Regions from separate parts of the Bradyrhizobium sp. SZCCHNRI2009 genome, predicted to be linked through region 3. Evidence: predicted binding sites of a transcription regulator. Region 3 holds the regulator's gene; each other region holds the start of a gene.
What was found. The regulator LexA, encoded in region 3, represses DNA repair genes until DNA is damaged. The targets are predictions, from matches to a motif close to TGTTCNNNNTGTGTTCNG.
Positions count from the first base shown of each region.

Region 1: the regulator LexA is predicted to act here: its motif matches at 963-980, upstream of QX041_RS20880 (YifB family Mg chelatase-like AAA ATPase).
Region 2: the regulator LexA is predicted to act here: its motif matches at 967-984, upstream of uvrA (excinuclease ABC subunit UvrA).
Region 4: the regulator LexA is predicted to act here: its motif matches at 1,060-1,077, upstream of QX041_RS27905 (DNA recombination protein RmuC).

Region 1 covers NZ_JAUEUH010000005.1:543,807-546,008, reverse strand. The annotation lists gene QX041_RS20885 (DUF2336 domain-containing protein) at 1-794, opposite strand, end outside; gene QX041_RS20880 (YifB family Mg chelatase-like AAA ATPase) at 1,028-2,202, shown strand, end outside.
Region 2 covers NZ_JAUEUH010000002.1:816,503-818,704, reverse strand. The annotation lists gene QX041_RS11355 (porin family protein) at 155-787, shown strand; gene uvrA (excinuclease ABC subunit UvrA) at 1,076-2,202, shown strand, end outside.
Region 3 covers NZ_JAUEUH010000002.1:702,959-705,160, forward strand. The annotation lists gene QX041_RS10785 (hypothetical protein) at 1-413, opposite strand, end outside; gene lexA (transcriptional repressor LexA) at 688-1,386, opposite strand; gene glp (gephyrin-like molybdotransferase Glp) at 1,592-2,202, opposite strand, start outside.
Region 4 covers NZ_JAUEUH010000009.1:73,955-76,156, forward strand. The annotation lists gene QX041_RS27905 (DNA recombination protein RmuC) at 1-1,029, opposite strand, end outside; gene def (peptide deformylase) at 1,199-1,726, shown strand; gene fmt (methionyl-tRNA formyltransferase) at 1,868-2,202, shown strand, end outside.

The DNA of each region.
Region 1 (2,202 bases), on a different contig from region 3:
GCGCAGAAGCGGTTGACGGCGGAGTCGCCGAGCTTGCCAGTCCGGCTGAGGGCGGCAACCTCGGCCTTGACCTGCTGATAATCCCAGATCGCGCGCATTGCCGCGCCGGGCGAGCGGGTCGGCGTCGCCTGCAGGGTGGCGCGGGTCGCCGGCGGCGCGGCCTTGATGAAGCGGGCGCGGGCGCCCTCGCTGGCCGCGGCGACGAAGGCCCGCGACAGCTTGGCCGGCAGGTCGGTGCGCAGCGCCAGCTTCTCGGCGAGATCCTCGTCGCGCTCGGCGATCTTGAACAGGCTGCGATAGCCGTCCTCGGACAGCCGCGCGGAAAGATTCTGCGCCAGCGCCATGCGCACCGCCGGAAAGCCGCGCGCGATCAGCTGCGTCGTGAGGCTGTCGCCGATGCCCCTGCGGCTGGCGATCGCAACGAGATGCGCCGGGCTGCCGGTGCGGATGAACTCGGCGAGATCGCGCTCGGTCAGCACCGCCGCCTTGGCCAGCATCGGCCCGGCGACGCGCAATTCGGGGTGAACGGCGAGCATCCGCGCCGTCGCGTAAGGCGCGCGCTCGACGCCGGCGAGCGCCATGCTCAGCTCGGCCAGCAGCTCGGTCGCGACCTGCGGCATCAGCCGGGCGAACATCTGATCGTAGAGATCGAGCTGCTCGGCCGAGGCTGGCCGCGGACCGGCCAGGAACAGGCTGGTGGTCCGGCGCAGCATGTCGGTGGCGAGCTCGGACACCGTCCGCGCATCACCGGGGGGCGTCTTGGCGGTCGGAGCTGCCGCAGGCGCTGGAGGCATCGCACGTCCCTCGTTGGGCGCCTCCCTCGGCTGTGACGGAGGCGCGGGTCGATCATCAATTGAGGAAGAATGCGAAGGCCGGACTAAAGGGGCGTTAAGCGCAGCGGGCGGAGCTGAAACCCCACGCGGCTGTCGTTAATGGATTGCGGCAGAGCGCGGCAACGACGATGTTCCTGTATTGTTCTTGCGAACGATGCCGGCTTCCGCTAGCCTCCTTGCCCGGGAGGGGCATCATGGTCCAGCGCGTTTCCACCGTTGCCTTCGAGGGGATCGAGGCCCGCGCGGTCGACGTGCAGGTCCAGGTCGCGCCCGGCCTGCCGGCGTTCGCGATCGTCGGCCTGCCGGACAAGGCGGTGTCGGAAGCGCGCGAGCGGGTGCGCTCGGCGCTGATCGCCTCGGGCCTGGCGCTGCCGGCGCGGCGCATCACCGTCAACCTGGCGCCGGCCGACGTGCCCAAGGAAGGCAGCCATTACGATCTGCCGATCGCGCTCGGCCTGATGGCCGCGATCGGGGCCATTCCGCCGGATGCGCTCGGCGGCTTCACGGTGCTCGGCGAGCTCGGACTCGACGGCTCGATCGCGCCGGTTGCTGGCGTGCTGCCGGCGGCGATCGGCGCCAATGCGCGCGAGGAAGGATTGATCTGCCCGGCCGCCTGCGGCGCCGAGGCGGCGTGGGCGAGCCCCGATTTGCAGATCATCGCGGCAAGCTCGCTGATCCAGATCGCCAACCATTTCAAGGGCACGCAGGTGCTGTCGCGGCCGCAGCCGAAGATCCAGGAGGCGCCGGCAAGCCTGCTCGACCTGCGCGACATCAAGGGCCAGGAGAGCGGCAAGCGCGCGCTCGAGATCGCCGCCGCCGGCGGGCATCATCTGCTGATGATCGGCTCGCCCGGCGCCGGCAAGTCGATGCTGGCGGCGCGAATGCCCTCGATCCTGCCGCCGCTGTCGCCGGCAGAGCTCTTGGAAGTCTCGATGATCGCCTCGGTCGCCGGCGAGATCGAGGGTGGCGCGCTGACGTCGCGCCGGCCGTTCCGCAGCCCGCATCATTCCGCGAGCATGGCGGCGCTGACCGGCGGCGGCCTGCGCGCCCGACCCGGCGAGATCTCGCTGGCGCATCAGGGCGTGCTGTTCCTCGACGAACTGCCGGAGTTCGATCCGCGCGTGCTGGATTCGCTGCGCCAGCCGCTCGAGAACGGCGAGGTCTCGATCTCGCGCGCCAACCACCGCGTCACCTACCCTGCCCGCTTCATGCTGGTCGCCGCGATGAATCCGTGCCGCTGCGGCAACGCCTTCGAGCCCGGCTATGCCTGCAAGCGCGGCCGCATCGACCGCTGCACCGCCGACTACCAGATGCGCATCTCCGGCCCGCTGATGGACCGCATCGACCTGCGCATCGAGGTGCCCGCGGT
Region 2 (2,202 bases), 110 kb from region 3:
AAAAACGCGGTTTGGCCGCGAGTGTGTCTTCAGGGTGACGGTAATCTGCACGGAACCGGGCTAAAGGAACCTCGTCAACTTGAACGGGTGAGTCTGTTTCGTGCGTAAGCTTATCGGTGCGATGCGGACTTCGAGGAATAAACTGGAGACTGGAATGAAGAAGATCCTGCTCGCGACCGTGGCCTTGGCCGCCCTGGCCGCTCCCGCTGCCGCCGCTGATCTTGCCGCGCGCCCGACCTACACCAAGGCCCCGGTTGCCGCGCCGGTGCTGACCTGGACCGGCTTCTACATCGGTGCCATGGGCGGCTATGCTGCCGAGGACAGCAGCGCGAACACGTTCGACCGCAAGGGCGGCTTCGCCGGCGGCACCGTCGGCTACAACTGGCAGCAGGGCGCCGTCGTGTTCGGCCTCGAGGCTGACGCAGCCTGGGCCAATATTTCCTCCAAGACCATCTTCGGCGACGAAGCCAAGATCCAGGATTGGGGCACGGTGCGCGGCCGCATCGGCTACGCCTTCGGCCCGGCTCTGCTGTACGCGACCGGCGGTTACGCCTGGGCCGACAGCAAGATCACCTTCGTGGGCTTTGGTTCGGACAGCAAGATCCACAGCGGCTGGACCGTCGGCGCTGGCGCCGAATACATGTTCGCTCCGCAGTGGTCGCTGAAGGGCGAGTACCTGTACAAGAGCTTCGGCAGCGAGAACTACACCTTCACGGGCCTCGGCACCGCAGCCACTGGCACGACGAACTTCCACTCGGTCCAGGTCGGTGTGAACTACCACTTCTAAGCACATAGCCTCCGGGCCAACGCACGAAGCCTCCGCTCTGCCCGAGCGGAGGCTTTTGCTTGAGCGCTTGTGCTTTGAGCACTTGATCCAGCCGGCGGAACCGGTCCGCCTCCTGCCAGTCGCTGCCATTCCCTGAGCGCATTGTTGATGATTCGCTGACGGCACTGGAAATCCAGCTCCGTTCTTCCTACGTTCCGACCATACCTTTTCCCCCTGGCGTCCGATGGCCGGCTTCCGGCGAAACGCGCCTGCAACGATGGCGCGACTCTGCGCCGTGGGACGATCGTCATGGATGAAGTGCTCAAGGCCAAGCAGCGCGCGCAAGCCAACCAGTCGAGCCTGCGGGCCATCACCATCCGCGGCGCCCGCGAGCACAATCTGAAAAACATCGACGTCGAGATCCCGCGCGACAGGCTCGTCGTGTTCACCGGCCTGTCCGGCTCCGGCAAATCCTCGCTCGCCTTCGATACGATCTACGCCGAGGGCCAGCGCCGCTACGTCGAATCGCTGTCGGCTTATGCCCGCCAGTTCCTGGAGATGATGCAGAAGCCGGACGTCGACCAGATCGACGGCCTGTCGCCGGCGATCTCGATCGAGCAGAAGACGACCTCGAAGAACCCGCGCTCGACGGTCGGCACCGTCACCGAGATCTACGACTACATGCGCCTGCTGTGGGCGCGCGTCGGCGTGCCCTACTCCCCGGCGACCGGCCTGCCGATCGAAAGCCAGACCGTCTCGCAGATGGTCGACCGCGTGCTGGCGATGCCCGAGGGCACCCGCCTCTATCTGCTGGCGCCGGTCGTGCGGGGACGCAAGGGCGAGTACAAGAAGGAGCTCGCCGAATATCTCAAGAAGGGCTTTCAGCGCGTCAAGATCGACGGCACCTTCCATGAGCTCGCCGAGGCGCCCACGCTCGACAAGAAGTTCCCGCACGATATCGACGTCGTCGTCGACCGCATCGTCGTGCGCCCCGACATCGGCCAGCGTCTCGCAGAAAGCTTCGAGACTGCGCTGAAGCTCGCCGAAGGCCTGGCCGTCATCGAGTTCGCGGACGCTCCCGCCTCGGCCGCGCCGGCGGAGGAGAAGGAAAAGAAGAAAACCGCAAAGATCCACGACAAGAGCGGGCCCGAGCGCATCCTGTTCTCGGAGAAGTTCGCCTGCCCGGTCTCCGGCTTCACGATCCCCGAGATCGAGCCGCGGCTGTTCTCGTTCAACAACCCCTACGGCGCCTGCCCGGAATGCGGCGGCCTGGGGGTCGAGCAGCACGTCGATGCCGACCTCGTCATTCCCGACAAGGACGTCACCCTGCGCAAGGGCGCGATCGCGCCCTGGGCCAAGTCGTCGTCGCCCTATTACCTGCAGACGCTGACCGCGCTCGGCAAGTTCTACAAGTTCACGCTGGACACCAAGTGGAA
Region 3 (2,202 bases):
GTGGCCTGCGAAGGCGGCACGTCCTCGGCGATGTCCGGGCGTCGCTGCGCTGGCTGCTTGCTGACCGGCAATTGCAGCACGGTGACGCGCTGGCCCTCGCAGAGCTGGGTCACCAGCACGTGGCGGCCATCGGCGAATTCGATCGCGTCGTGATGGCGATCGGGAATGTGAGTCTCGATGCTGTTGAACTTTGCGACGCGCTCGCGGATCGTCCGGGTCCAGAGCCAGCGGCTGTCGTAGCGGACGTCCTCGGCGAAGGCCAACTCGGTGCCGGGCAGCATGCAGACTGCGACGGTCGGCTCGCTCTCCAGCGCGAAGCCGCGGGTGGCGGTGCCACGGAAGGTCATCGAGATCAACGTCTCGCCGACCTTGGCGGGACGGGACGCAACCGCATGGAGGCTGTAGTCACACATCGGATCGCTCCTCGTTGAGAGATAGCCGACCCACGCTCCCCCCGGACAGGCGCAGGCCTCTATCAGAGTGGACATCGATGGTGATGTTAGCGCGCGCTTCGCGGCAATTCTGCGCTGATCTGCATCGCGTGTGCCCGCGGCCGATCACAAGCGTTTGAGCATGCCGCGCTGCACATCATGAGGTGCATTCGCGCGTGACGTATTTTGCTGGGCAGCCTCCGATCGGCGGCGAAAGCGCGTGCGCCCGCCGCCCATCGACCGATCCCATTCGCGATCAGTACTTGCGGTACAGCCCGACCAGCTTGCCTTGGATCTTCACCCGGTTCGGCGGCAGGATGCGTACCTCGTAGGCGGTGTTGGCCGGCTCCAGCGCGATCGATGCGCCGCGGCGGCGGAAGCGCTTCAGCGTCGCTTCCTCATCGTCGATCAGCGCCACCACGATGTCGCCGGTGTCGGCGGTCTCGTTGCGCTGTATCAGCGCCATGTCGCCGTCGAGGATGCCGGCATCGACCATGGAGTCGCCGCGTACCTCGAGCGCGTAGTGATCGCCGTTACCGAGCATGTCGGCAGGCACGCTGATGGTGTGGCTGCGGGTCTGCAGCGCCTCGATCGGGGTACCGGCGGCGATGCGGCCCATCACCGGCACTGCGACGGGGCGCTCGCCATCGTCCAGCGCGGGAGTGCTGGTGCGCACCTTGCCGAGATTGCCCTCGATCACCGATGGGGTGAAGCCGCGGCGGTTGTTGGCGGCCTGTGACAGCTCGGGCAGCTTGATCACCTCGATCGCGCGGGCGCGGTTGGGCAGCCGGCGGATGAAGCCGCGCTCCTCGAGCGCCGTGATCAGGCGATGAATGCCGGACTTCGAGCGCAGATCGAGCGCATCCTTCATCTCGTCGAAGGACGGCGGCACGCCGGCTTCCTTGAGCCGCTCGTTGATGAACCGCAGAAGTTCGTACTGTTTGCGCGTCAGCATCTCGACCTGGTCCCCGGTTTGTTGTCGTCCGAGTCCAGGAGCTGCGCCTCGCGCACAAACCGGCTGAGAGCGCCCTGGAGTCGGACCGTCATCGCGTCGCCCGCAACATACTAAAAACAAATCATGAACGGACACTATATGTTCGATGTGTGTTCCGCAATCCTAAAAATATGATGAACAGACCGGGCTTTACCGGGGAAGCGGCTCAGTTCGGCAGGCGCAGGATCTCGCACGGGCTGCCGGCAGGCGCCTTCGGAGCAAACGCCGGCCGGATCACCACCGCCTGCGAGAGCGCGAGATTCCCAAGCAGCGACGAATCCTGCTGGCTCACCGGGGTCGCAACCAGCGTGCCGTCGGCGCGCTCTTCGAGCCGCGCCCGCAGATAGTCCTCGCGCGAATCGTTCGGCCCGAGCTCGCGGCCGAGCAGGGCGGTCTCGCGCGGCATCACGGCCTCGTCGCGGCCGAGCAGCCGCCGAATCAGCGGCACCAGGAACAGGAGGGCGCAGACATAGGACGACACGGGATTGCCGGGCAGTCCGATCACCCTGACGTCGCCGAGCCGTCCGTGCATCATCGGCTTGCCCGGCCGCATCGCGATCTTCCAGAACGCCATCTCGACGCCCTCGGCTTCGAGCGCCTGCTTGACCAGGTCGTGATCGCCGACCGAGGCGCCGCCGGTCGTGATCAAGATGTCGGCCTTGGCCTCTCGGGCCCGGCGGATGCCGGCGATCGTCGCCTCCATCGTATCCGCGGCGATGCCGAGATCGATCGGGGTCCCGCCCTCGTTGCGCACCAGCGCCCGCAAGGCGTAGCCGT
Region 4 (2,202 bases), on a different contig from region 3:
GAGCACGCGCTCGCGCAGGCGGCCGAGATCGTCCCCGAGATGGATCACCTCGTTGCGGATCTGGTCGGCGGCGTCGCGGATGCGTGCGTCCTTCATGATCTGCTGCATGACCTGGATCGCGAGCATCAGCAGCGACGGCGACACCAGCACGACGCGCGCGCGATACGCTTTCTGGATGACGTCGTCGAAGCCATCATGGATCTCGGCATAGACCGATTCCGACGGCACGAACATCAGCGCGGTGTCCTGCGTCTCGCCGACCACCAGATATTTCTCCGCGATGTCGTTGACGTGACGCAGCACGTCGGTACGCAGGCGCTGTGCGGCGGTGCGCTTCTCCTCGTCCGTCTCCGCATCATGCAGCGCGGTCACGGCTTCCAACGGAAACTTGGCGTCGATGCACAGCGGTCGCGCGTCGGGCAGGAACACGACGCAGTCCGGCCGCTTGCCGCTGGCGAGCGTGTACTGGAACGCGTAGCTGCCCTTCGGAAGTCCGTCCTGCACGATCGCCTCCATCCGCGCCTGGCCGAACGCGCCGCGCGACTGCTTGTTGGCGAGGACGTCGCGCAGGGTCGTGACCTGGGTCGTCAGCTCGCTGAGATCACGGTGGGCATTGTCGATGATGCCGAGCCGCTCGTGCAGCACGCGCAGACTATCCATGGTGTGGCGCGTACTCTGCTCCATCGACTGTCCGACGCGATGAGTCACCGCATCGAGCCGCTCGTTGACGCTGCGGGCAAGATCAACCTGCCGGCCGGCGAGCAGCTGCGCCATCGCGTCGACCCGGCCGGAGGCCTCGCTCTGGACGCGGATCATCTCGCTGAACCGTCGTTCGATCTCATCGCTGCGCATCGCCTGCTGGGCCGCGAGCTCGGCGCCGCGCCGGCCGGAACGCACCACGGCCGCCACGATCATCACGAGCAGCAGCACCACCAGCACGCCAAATCCGATCAGCGCATCGCTGGCGCGGACCGGAAGGTCGCCGATCATGATGACGACAGGATTGAGGGACTGGCTGGCGGCGGTCATCACGCCCGTCTATCCGATTCGCACAAGCTCGCGAACGAAGAGAGAACATTTATGGTTAAGGCCAGGTTAAGAATCATGGTTAACGAGGCGTTGAAATTCATGGTTAGCGAAGTCTTAACTGCGAGCCATCACATTGACCGCGCCGGTTCCGCGGCTTAAATCGCGCGCCATGTCCCTAAGAGAAATCATCATTCTGCCGGACCGGCAGTTGCGGCTGGTGTCCAAGCCGGTCGAGAAGGTCACGCCGGAGATCCGGCAGCTGGTCGACGACATGTTTCAGACCATGTACGACGCGCCTGGCATCGGGCTCGCAGCGATTCAGGTCGCGCAGCCGCTGCGCGTCATCACCATGGATCTGGCCAAGCCCGACGCGAACGGGGAAGGCAAGCGCGAGCCGCGCGTCTTCATCAATCCGGAGATCGTTGCCAAGTCGGACGAGCTGTCGGTCTACGAGGAAGGCTGCCTGTCGATCCCCGAATATTACGAGGAGGTCGAGCGGCCGGCGCGGGTGCGCGTGCGCTTCACCGATCTCGACGGGCTGGTTCGCGAGGAGGATGCCGAGGGGCTCTACGCCACCTGCATCCAGCACGAGATCGACCATCTCAACGGCGTGCTGTTCATCGACTATCTGTCGAAGCTCAAGCGCGACCGCGTGATGAAGAAGTTCGCCAAGGCCGCCAAGCGCGCCAGCGAGTAACGATCAACTCTCTCCTCCGTCATGCCCGGGCTTGACCCGGGCATCTACGTCGCGCCGCGCGTTACAGGCAGCTCGACGTGGATGACCGGGACAAGCCCGGCCATGACGCGGAGGATTCGGCAATGCAGGATCTTCCACCAGATGCCGCTTCGCCTGATCTTCATGGGCACGCCGGATTTCGCCGTGCCGACCCTGCTCGAACTCGCCGGCCACGGCCACGAGATCGCGGCGGTCTATACGCGCGCGCCCAAACCCGGCGGCCGCCGCGGCCTGGCGCTGGTGCCGACGCCGATCGAGACCGAGGCGCGCCGGCTCGGCATTCCCGTGCTCACGCCGAAGACGCTGAAGACCGAGGACGCGCTGGCTGCGTTCCGCGCCCATGAGGCCGATGCCGCCGTTGTCGTCGCCTATGGCATGATCCTGCCGCAGGCGATTCTCGATGCACCGAAACTCGGCTGCTACAACCTCCACGCCTC